3 regions of the Alcanivorax sp. UBA3183 genome follow, and region 2 is predicted to be linked to each of the others. Evidence: predicted binding sites of a transcription regulator. Region 2 holds the regulator's gene; each other region holds the start of a gene.

Region 1 (3,280 bases), on a different contig from region 2:
ACGAGCATTACTCCTCGTCGAATAGCATTTCCACCTGGTAGACAGCGGTGGTACCACTGACTTCGTTACCCACCACCAGCAACGGCATGCCATTGGGGGAATCGGCGGCGGCGATGAACACCAGCCCTTCCGGTCCCAGATCCCCCACCACGGCGCCCACATCGCTTTCTGCCAGCAGTCCATCATCGATCAGGTCTTCGATATCCTCGCCATCACCGCCGCCGCCCCAGAAGTTGCGGCTGTTCAGGTAATCCAGCCGCTGGGGCTGCTGCGGATCGGTAATGTCATAGACCAGGATCCCGCCCATGCGCTCCAGGGCCAGGAACAGGAAGGTCTTGTCGCCGATGGCGCCGATGGTCAAACCTTCCGGCTCAGGGCCCTTGGCATCACTGCGGCTGTCCATGGCATTGATTTCATCATGGCCACTGTTGAAGTAATCCTGGCAGGCAATGCTGCGGTTGGTGCCCAGCCGACATTCATCGCTGGCCAGGAACTGTTCGATGGCATCACCGCTATCGAATACCAGGTTGCCGTTTTCATCCCGGATGGAGAAGGAGCGACCCCCATAGCTGTACAGGGTGTCATACATGATGCGGGTTCCGGCTTCATCTGCCTCTCCCGCATCGTTATACATCACAGGATTACCAGCTTCGTCGACCTTGTAGCCCTGAGTCCAGGTAATATTGAGACGGCCCAGCACATCGTCTTCACGGCAATCCCCGGGATCACCGGCGGTGGCGCCGCAGTAATCGAACACCGCCGGATCCAGCAGCGCACCGGCACCCAGTTCACGCAGCTGGGGAGGTAAATCGTCACCACAACGACGGTCGAAACCACTCTTATGCACCAGATGTTTGACGCGAAATTCTTCCACGAATCCCTGACTAGCATCACCGGCGCAACCTTCGCCCTCTTCACCCCAGTAAGCATCGTTATCTTCGCCCCAGGCACGAGCGTCGCCTTCGTTGGCAGTGACCAGATAGGTACTGCCATCAGCGCGGTAAGCATGAATGGCATCAGGCAGGTACAGGCCCACTACCCCTTCCCAGGTCTGGATGTTGATCTCTTGATCGTCATCGCTGGCATCAATGCCGAAGCCTTCCACGCTGCGATCGATTTCTCCCAGCGGGAGGATACCGGTAACGGTAGCCGTCTCGATATTGACCTTGGCCAGGGCATTATTTTCCTGCAGGGTCACCCAGGCGGTTGTGCCATCGGCGGACACGGCGATGTATTCCGGTTCCAGATCCTTGGCCACATCCGCGCCGGGACCATAGATACGCACGCCACTGCTGCGCAGTGTGTCCGCATCAAATGCACTGAAATCCGCCGTGCTAACCTGAGGGTCTTGCGGGTTGCTGATATCGATAATGCTGATGGAGCCATCCGGATCGATCTGATAATCATCGCTGGGCTCCCCTTCATTAGCGGTAAGCACCTTGCTGCCATCCGGGGTGAAGATAATCATGTCCGGCTGAGCACCCACTTCTACACTACCGAGCAGGCTGAGGTCATCGGCACGATACAAGGCGGCAAAGCCGTTATCGGTTTTCGGGTCGGCCTCAATGGCGATCGCCACCAACCCATTTTTCACCGCCACGCTGTTGACCACCGCACCGGCAGCAACCTCTTCAACGCCCAGCGACGCGATCAAGGCAGGCTTGGCCGGGTTGCTCATATCCAGCACATCGAGCACTCCCAGCCTGGCGTTGACCACGAACAGGCGCTGGCTGGCACTGTCATAGGCTGGAATTTCAGCAGCAGAGGTATCGAAACTGCCGGACTCGTAGCGGCTCAGAAAGGACAAGCGCAGGCTATCCGGCGTCTTCACTTGCTCGCCACCCGCAGCAGGATTGTTATCGCTGCTGTCACCGCCACAGGCAGTCAAGGCAGTCGCCAGCAGTACGCCGGCGCCCAGGCTATACCAGGATGTCATTGTGAATTCCCCAATGGTTCGTGTTATTTGTTGATCAGTGAACCTGGGGTTATAGCCGGGCGGGATGAAATCGATGCGACAGTAGCGTGATGATTTTATGGCAGAAGCAGGAAGCTGCGCCAGAACATGACCTTGGCCGCAAAAAAAACGCGACCAGAGGCCGCGTTCACCGGAAGAAACCAGACCAGGAGGTCAGACGGCTTCGTAATCGCGCTCTTCAAATTCCGACATCTGGGCCGCGTACTGGGTAGCAAAACCCGGATACATGGTGGCATTGAAGCCATCCTCGGTCAGATACCAGCTTTTGCAGCCGGAGTTCCAGTTGGTTCGGGCCAGGCGCTTTTGTATTGCCCTGTTGTGTCGGCGCTGAACGTCTTCTTTCACGTCCAGCATTTTCAGATCGTTTTCGATAATTTTCCGGATGCCTTTCACCGCATAGTCGAGCTGGGATTCCATGTACACCAGCGCCGAGTTATGGCCGGGTCCCGAGTTGGGTCCGAAAGTCATGAACAGGTTCGGGTAACCGGACACATTGATGCTCTTGTAGGCCTGGGCTCCGCCCTGCCACTCTTCCCCCAGCACCCGGCCGGCACGGCCTTTCACCCGGAACGGCGTGCCGGAATGACTGACGTCGAAACCAGTAGCAAAGACAATACAGTCCACCTGATGCTCGATGCCTTCCACCGTCCGGATACCCTTTTCGCTGAGGCGGGCAATGGGCCAGGTGATCAGTTTGGCATTATCTTTCTGCAGGGCCGGGTAGTAGTCGTTGGAGACCAGCACCCGCTTGCAGCCGATGGTGAAATCCGGAGTCAGCTGGCGACGTAGCCAGCGATCTTTCACCTGGCGACGCAGATGCAGGCGCGCCACCCGTTCGGCAATACGCGTCAGCGGTGACTTCCAGATAACAGCCAGCGCCATGCTCTCATGGGTCCAGTAGAGAAGATTGCGCATGGCCTGCTGACTGGCTGGCAGTTTTTCAAACAGCTTCTTGTTCCAGGCGGGCGTGGCAAAATCCGGGCGCGGCATCACCCAGCCCGGAGTGCGCTGAAACACTTTCACGTGGCCCGCCTGTTTCACCAGTTCGGGAATAATCTGGATGCCGCTGGCGCCGGTACCGATGACAGCCACTTTCTTGCCGGTAAAATCGTACTCGTGATCCCAGCGGGCGCTGTGAATCTTGTGGCCCGTGAAATCCTCGATGCCGGTAATGGCCGGGAAGCTGCAGTTGGACAAGGGGCCTTGAGCCATCACCGCGGCCCGCCCGGCAAACTGCTCACCTTTGTCGGTGGTGGCGGTCCAGATGCCTTTCTTTTCATCAAAGGATAGGTCTTCCACATTTTT
Region 2 (3,280 bases):
CCCTGACAACCGGATGTCCCATGTTTGCCTTCGTTGAACAGCGCTACCCCCAAGCCTGGCCCTATATACAGCTGATGCGACTGGATCGCCCCATCGGTACGCTGCTGCTGCTGTGGCCCACCCTGTGGGCGGTGTGGATTGCCGGTAATGGCACGCCGAGCCTGAAAACCGTGCTGATCTTCATTCTCGGGGTGATCATCATGCGTGCCGCCGGCTGCGTGATTAACGACTTTGCCGACCGGGATTTCGATGGTGACGTGGAACGCACCAAAGGTCGTCCACTGGCCACCGGTGCCATCAGCGCCAAGAAAGCCCTGGCCCTGTTCTGTGGACTGGGGCTGCTGGCCTTTGTGCTGGTGCTGTTCCTCAACGAGCTGACCTTCTGGTTGTCCTTCGGTGGCCTCGGGCTTGCTGTTCTTTACCCCTTCACCAAACGCTTCACCTTCATGCCGCAACTGTTTCTGGGCGCCGCCTTCAGCTGGGCCATCCCCATGGCATTTGCCGCCGAAACCGGGGCAGTGCCGGAAATCGCCTGGCTATTGTATGTGGCCAACCTGGTGTGGACTGTGGCCTACGACACCGAATACGCCATGTGCGACCGGGAAGACGACCTGAAACTGGGCATCAAGAGCACCGCCATCCTGTTCGGCGATGCGGACCGGCTGATGATCGCCATCCTCCAGGGTCTGACTCTGCTGGCGCTGATCATGGTGGGACAACGGCTGGACTTCTCTTGGCCCTGGTACGTGGGCCTGGGCGGCATGACCCTGAGCTTCCTGTTCCAGCACAGTCTGATCCGCTACCGGGAACGCTGGCCCAGCTTCCACGCTTTTCTCAATAACCACTGGGCCGGAGCGTGCGTGTTTGTCGGGTTATATTTCCAGTATCTTTGAGTGGCAAGCTACAAGCTTCAAGTTGCAACGCGACATAGGGTAATGCCACTCGTTAGCCGTGATGACCCGCGCTGAGATTTTTTCTGTTTTTCCTCAGCAGCGCGAAGTGCCGTATCCATCCATCGGCACATGCCCTGAATTGGTGTTATAGCTCGCCTCTTGCTTTTCCCCCAAAAATCCGCCCAACTTGTCATACGGATGTCACAAAAAAGCAATCTAATAGGGCAACATAGATAGACAGGCAAGGAAGGAAAGCCATGTCCCGTAACCGTATTTTGATTGTTGACGACGAGCCCGCTATTCGGGAAATGGTGGCCGTTGCCTTGGAGCTGGCTGATTTTGATGTGCTGGAGGCAGAAAATGCCCAGCGCGGCCACGAAATTATTGTCGATGAACGCCCGGATCTGGTGCTGCTGGACTGGATGCTGCCGTCGATCACCGGCATTGAGCTGGCCCGCCGCCTCAAGCGTGATGAGACCACCAACGAGATCCCCATCATCATGCTCACCGCCAAGAGCGAAGAGGACAACAAGATCCAGGGCCTGGATGTGGGCGCCGACGACTACATCACCAAGCCATTTTCCACCCGCGAGCTGATTTCCCGCATCAAGGCGGTACTGCGCCGGGCTTCCAGCACGGCGGCGGACAAGGCCATTGAAGTGGAAGGTCTCTGCCTGGATCCGGTCAGCCACCGCATCAGCGCCGACGACGAGCCCGTGGACATGGGCCCGACGGAATACCGTCTGCTGGAATTCTTCATGAGCCACCAGGAACGGGCCTACTCGCGCACCCAGTTACTGGATCAGGTGTGGGGCGCCAACGTGTATGTGGAAGACCGCACCATCGATGTGCATATCCGTCGCCTGCGCAAGGCCCTGGCCCCCTTCGGCTACGACCGTTTTATCCAGACGGTACGCGGCACCGGCTACCGTTTTTCAGTAAAATCCGCCAAGGCAGGCTGAACCGATCCGGTTTGCGCTACGCATTGCGCGCAATCAGAAGAGGTGGTGCAATGCGAGTCGGTTACGATTAATGCACCCACGTAGCCGCAACGGGGCGGTGGAAGCGAGATCATGAAAGCCAGTCTGGCCAAGGAAGTAAATCGCATTGTCGGCCTGTTACTGCTGGCCGCTCTGGCGGCGTTAGCGGTGGGCAACATCTGGCCACTGCTGGCAGGCATGCTGGGCTATATCATCTGGAGCACCCGGCAGTTGTTTGGCCTGTACAGCTGGCTGGTGCGCGATGACCATACCGAGCCACCGGACAGCACCGGCCTGTGGGGCGAGTTCTACACTCGCCTTGAACACCTTTTCCAGAAAGAACGCCGCGCCCAGGAAAACCTGCAAGGCATCATTCACCGCGCCCAACAATCGGTGAATGCCCTGGAAGATGTGGTCATCCTCATCGATCAACACGGCTACCTGGAGTACTGGAACCAGGCCGCAGAACACTATATGGGTTTCAATGCCCGCCAGGACCTGGGCCAACCGCTCACCAACCTGATCCGCCATCCGAAATTTACCGAATACCTTAGCCAGGGAGATTTTCGTGACGCCCTGGAAATTCCCTCGCCGGTAGACGACAACCGCATCCTGCAATTTCGCGTCACCGAGTTTGGTGTGGGCGAACAGTTGATGATGGCCCGGGACGTGACCCGGCTCCATCACCTGGAACAGATGCGCAAGGATTTCGTGGCCAACGTGAGCCACGAACTGAAAACCCCGCTGACCGTGCTCAAGGGTTACCTTGAAACCCTGCTTGATACCGTACCGGAAGAACAGTCGCGCCTGCGCCGGGCGCTCACCCAGATGGACAACCAGTCCAACCGCATGGAAGCTCTGGTCTCGGATCTGCTGTTGTTGGCCCGACTGGAAGGCACCGACGCGGACAACCTGAGCCAGGCGGTACCGGTCCACGGCATGCTCAAACGCATGCGCGAAAATGCCCTCGCACTCAGCGCCGACAAGGCCCACAGCATCGAGCTGGACGTGACCGAAGAGGCCCGCCTGATCGCCAACCCGGCAGAGCTGGAAAGCGCGTTCGGCAACCTGATCACCAATGCGGTGAAATACACTCCCGCCGGTGGCCAGATCCAGATTCGCTGGTGGCAGGATGAACGCGGCGCGCATCTGGCAGTGAGCGACAACGGCGTCGGCATTGATCCGGCCCACATTCCGCGCCTCACCGAACGCTTCTATCGCCCGGATAACAGCCGCGTCACCGAGACCGGCGGCACCGGTCTGGGCCTGGCCATCGTCAAGCACGTGATGATCCGCCACAACGGCAAACTGGAAATCAAGAGCGAACTGGGCAAGGGCAGCGTCTTTACCTGTCATTTCCCGGCGGATCGGTTGGTGAGTAAACCCACGGCGGTGGCGGGGTAAAAA
Region 3 (3,280 bases), on a different contig from region 2:
CGGGGGTGAGGCTCAGCGGGTGGCGCTGGCTCGAGCGTTACTGGCCGGGCCGCAACTACTGTTACTGGATGAACCCCTGTCAGCTCTGGATCACGGCCACAAGCAGGAATTGCTGAAGATGATCAGCGATATCGCCAGGAAGGTGCCGGTGATTTATGTCACCCATGATCTGGATGAGTTGCTGACCCTGTCGCGACAGGTCTGGCTGATGGAGCAGGGACGCATCGTGGCCAGAGGCAAGGCTCACGAAGAACTGGCACGGCTGGATGGCCCGTTGGCCCAGCGTGGCGATGCCACGGCCTTGCTGTACGGTGAACTGGGAGATTACGACAACCGGGATCATCTGCAGGCGGTGACCGTTGCACAACAGACATTCTGGCTACCGGCGGCGCAGCCGGTGTCTGGCGAAGAGCCGGTACGCCTTCGCATTGCCGCCCGGGATGTGAGCCTGTGCCGCCAGGCGCCGCAGGATTCCAGCATTCTTAATATCCATCCGGTGCAGGTGGCAGCCTTGCGCGAAGTAGGACCGGGACAGGCTGTGGTACAGCTGGCTCTGGGGGATCAGCGTTTGCTCGCCCGCATCTCCAGCCGCTCCGCCCGGGAGCTTGAGGTGTTCCCCGGTGCGCGGCTTTATGCGCAGGTGAAGGCGGTGGCGTTGGGATAAGCTACAAGCTATAACGCGAGCATGGGTTTGCGTGTTTTCAACGCAAGAGGCCGCTCCCAAACTTTGGGCGCGGCCTCTTGCTCTCAAAATAAACAGAACCTTCAATCGCGTTGTAGCTTGCAGCTAGAGGCTATTCTCCTCCCGCCTGGCTGCGCCAGTCTGCGGCCAGGCCGAAGCGTAGTTCGCCGGTGGTGATGGTGCTGGTGCCGGAGAAGAAGAACATGGCCACGGTGATGATCTGCAGGCTGAGAATAACCCCCGGTGACCAGAGGGCTCCCAGGCCGGCAGCAAGATCCGCCGCCAGGCCCCCATGGGCAGGCAGGATCAGACTGATGGCAATCCCATAGAGCGCGGCCAGCAACGCCATCATCTGGTATACCGAGAACAGTCTGCTGCCGCCACGATAGTCCGCCCGCAACGTTTCCGAATATACCCGCCACAACTGACTTCCTACCAGGCTCAGGGCAAAGGCCAGGGCAAATTGGCTGTGGAAGAAGAGGGCACTACAGACCAGCGCGAGCGCGGTATAAACCACACAGGTGACCGCCTGGATGGGGATCACTTTTACCGCTTCCATTTCCCCGGCAAAGGCAATCTTCTTGGTCTTGCCGATAAACACATGATTCAGGGTACAGAACAGGCGTTGGGCCCAGCGCGGTGAATGGCGCAGGGCCTTGCCGTAGCAACAGCCGAAGCTGATACAGGCCAGCCGTCCAATGCCTTCACCCAGTACATAGGCAATCGACATGGCGGCCAGCATGGGCAGAATCGGTAAGGCAGTCTGCCACCAGTGCTGGCTGGCCAGGTCCGCCAGCCACAGGAAAAGCGGGGCGATAATAATGCCGACAAAGCTGGCACCGCCGACGGTGAAGCCATGGCGGTTTTTTTCCACCACGGTGGCAATGATCTTGGCGGCGGGCAGGCAGATTGCCAGTATCCCGAGGGTCAGCAGTAGTGCAGTGCCCAGCGACACACCGGCGGAAGCAGTCAGCAGAATAAAGCAGGTAACGCCGAGCCCGCCGGCGATACCGGTAAAGAGCCCGTAGAAGGTCAGGTTCAAACCCTGCCAGGAGCCGTCATGGTTTTTTTTCAGCGGTAACGAAGCCACGAATTGCCAGCGCTCTTCCGGCAGATGACGGAACAGAAAGCGAAAGCCTGCCCCGAAGATCAGGGCGCACCCCAACAGAAACAAATCCACAGCCATAGCGAGCTCCTTCAGCGGTAGCGTCAGGACCGAGCATGCGGCTGTATCAGTGCGGATCAATGACAGGTGGGTGACGGTTGCATGAAGGTGAAACGCGGCATCAGCCAACATGCGAGGAAGCGCGGACAATGCTTGAATAACGCGAGAGAGAAATGCTTAACGGATGTGCTGCGGGTTAATCTCGATTGCGCAAAAAACACTCGGCGGCTTGCACGATCAGTTCGGTGACGGAGCGGTCTTCCATCAGGGCCTGCATTTTCAGGCGTTTGTGCAGATCGGCAGGTATATCGGCAGTGAGCCGGCGGTAGCCATCACGGACGGCTCCCGGGCGCTGCGGCTTCGCGGCTTTCTTCGGACCGGGTTTACGAGCGGCACCGTTACGCTTGCGGGGGCGCTGCTGCTCTTCAATAGTGACGAAATCGATCTGTTCCATGGGTGCTGCAATGAGCCCGGCGAAGACAGTCGCCAGATTACTGGAAAGTGCTGCAAATAGACAGGATTGGCAGTTAATTTTATAGTGCAAAACCTTGATTAAAAAAGCGTTGTCGCAAAGGCAACGATAAGAACAGGGGTTGGGGGAGAGGATGGAAAATGTGGATGTCCTGATTATCGGCAGCGGCTTTGGCGGCTCGGTGATGGCCTGCCGGATGGCGGAGAAGGGAAGTCGGGTGGTGGTGCTGGAACGGGGGCGGCGCTGGTTGTCGGACGATTACCCATCGGTGTCCCAGCGCGATTGGTTCTGGGATGAAGACGAACCGGAAAAACAGAACGGCTGGATCGATTTTCGCTACTTTGGCGACATGAGTATTGCCATGGGCGCCGGGGTGGGCGGTGGCTCCCTGATCTACGCCAATGTCAGCATTGAGGCCAAGCCGGAGGCCTTTGCCCAGGGATGGCCGGAGGCCATCGATTACGCCATGCTCAAGCCCCATTACGCTACCACTGGCGTCATGCTCAATGTGCAGGAACTGCCGGGCAATCAATGGACCCCGCGAACCCATCTGATGAAGGAAGGGGCTGACGCCGTCGGGGCCGGTGACCGGTTTCGTATTGTGCCCCAGGCGATCACCTTTGATCCCGACTGGAGCTCACAACGGGATGATCCATACTCCTATGGCCACAGCCAGACCTGGGTAAACCCTCAGGGCAAAACCCAGGGCACCTGCGTGCATTGTGGTAACTGCGATCTGGGCTGCCCGGTGCAGGCCAAGAATACCCTGGATCTGAATTACCTGGCGGCGGCGGAGAATGCCGGTGCTGATGTCCGTCCCCTGCATCATGTGCGCACCATTCGTGCCCTGGAAGGCGGCGGTTATGAAGTGCTGGCCAGGGACCTGGACAGCCATTGCTGGCGCCGTTTCAAGGCGGAAAAGGTAATCGTGGCTGCCGGTTCCATGGGTTCTACGGAACTG

Evidence for each region. The regulator PhoB, encoded in region 2, activates phosphate uptake and scavenging genes when phosphate is short. The targets are predictions, from matches to a motif close to TGTCATANNNNTGTCANA.
Region 1: B3Q33_RS13050 (choice-of-anchor I family protein) is a predicted target of PhoB. The motif match lies at 2,022-2,039, and genes of this name have one in related genera.
Region 3: B3Q33_RS03940 (prolipoprotein diacylglyceryl transferase family protein) is a predicted target of PhoB. The motif match lies at 1,927-1,944, and genes of this name have one in related genera.

What each region holds. Positions count from the first base shown of each region.
Region 1 is NZ_DEXN01000043.1:15,444-18,723, forward strand. It holds gene B3Q33_RS13050 (choice-of-anchor I family protein) at 8-1,936, opposite strand; gene B3Q33_RS13055 (flavin-containing monooxygenase) at 2,129-3,280, opposite strand, start outside.
Region 2 is NZ_DEXN01000046.1:29-3,308, reverse strand. It holds gene ubiA (4-hydroxybenzoate octaprenyltransferase) at 21-893, shown strand; gene phoB (phosphate regulon transcriptional regulator PhoB) at 1,151-1,855, shown strand; gene phoR (phosphate regulon sensor histidine kinase PhoR) at 1,967-3,277, shown strand.
Region 3 is NZ_DEXN01000009.1:171,207-174,486, reverse strand. It holds gene modC (molybdenum ABC transporter ATP-binding protein) at 1-664, shown strand, start outside; gene B3Q33_RS03940 (prolipoprotein diacylglyceryl transferase family protein) at 795-1,868, opposite strand; gene B3Q33_RS03935 (hypothetical protein) at 2,044-2,301, opposite strand; gene B3Q33_RS03930 (GMC oxidoreductase) at 2,453-3,280, shown strand, end outside.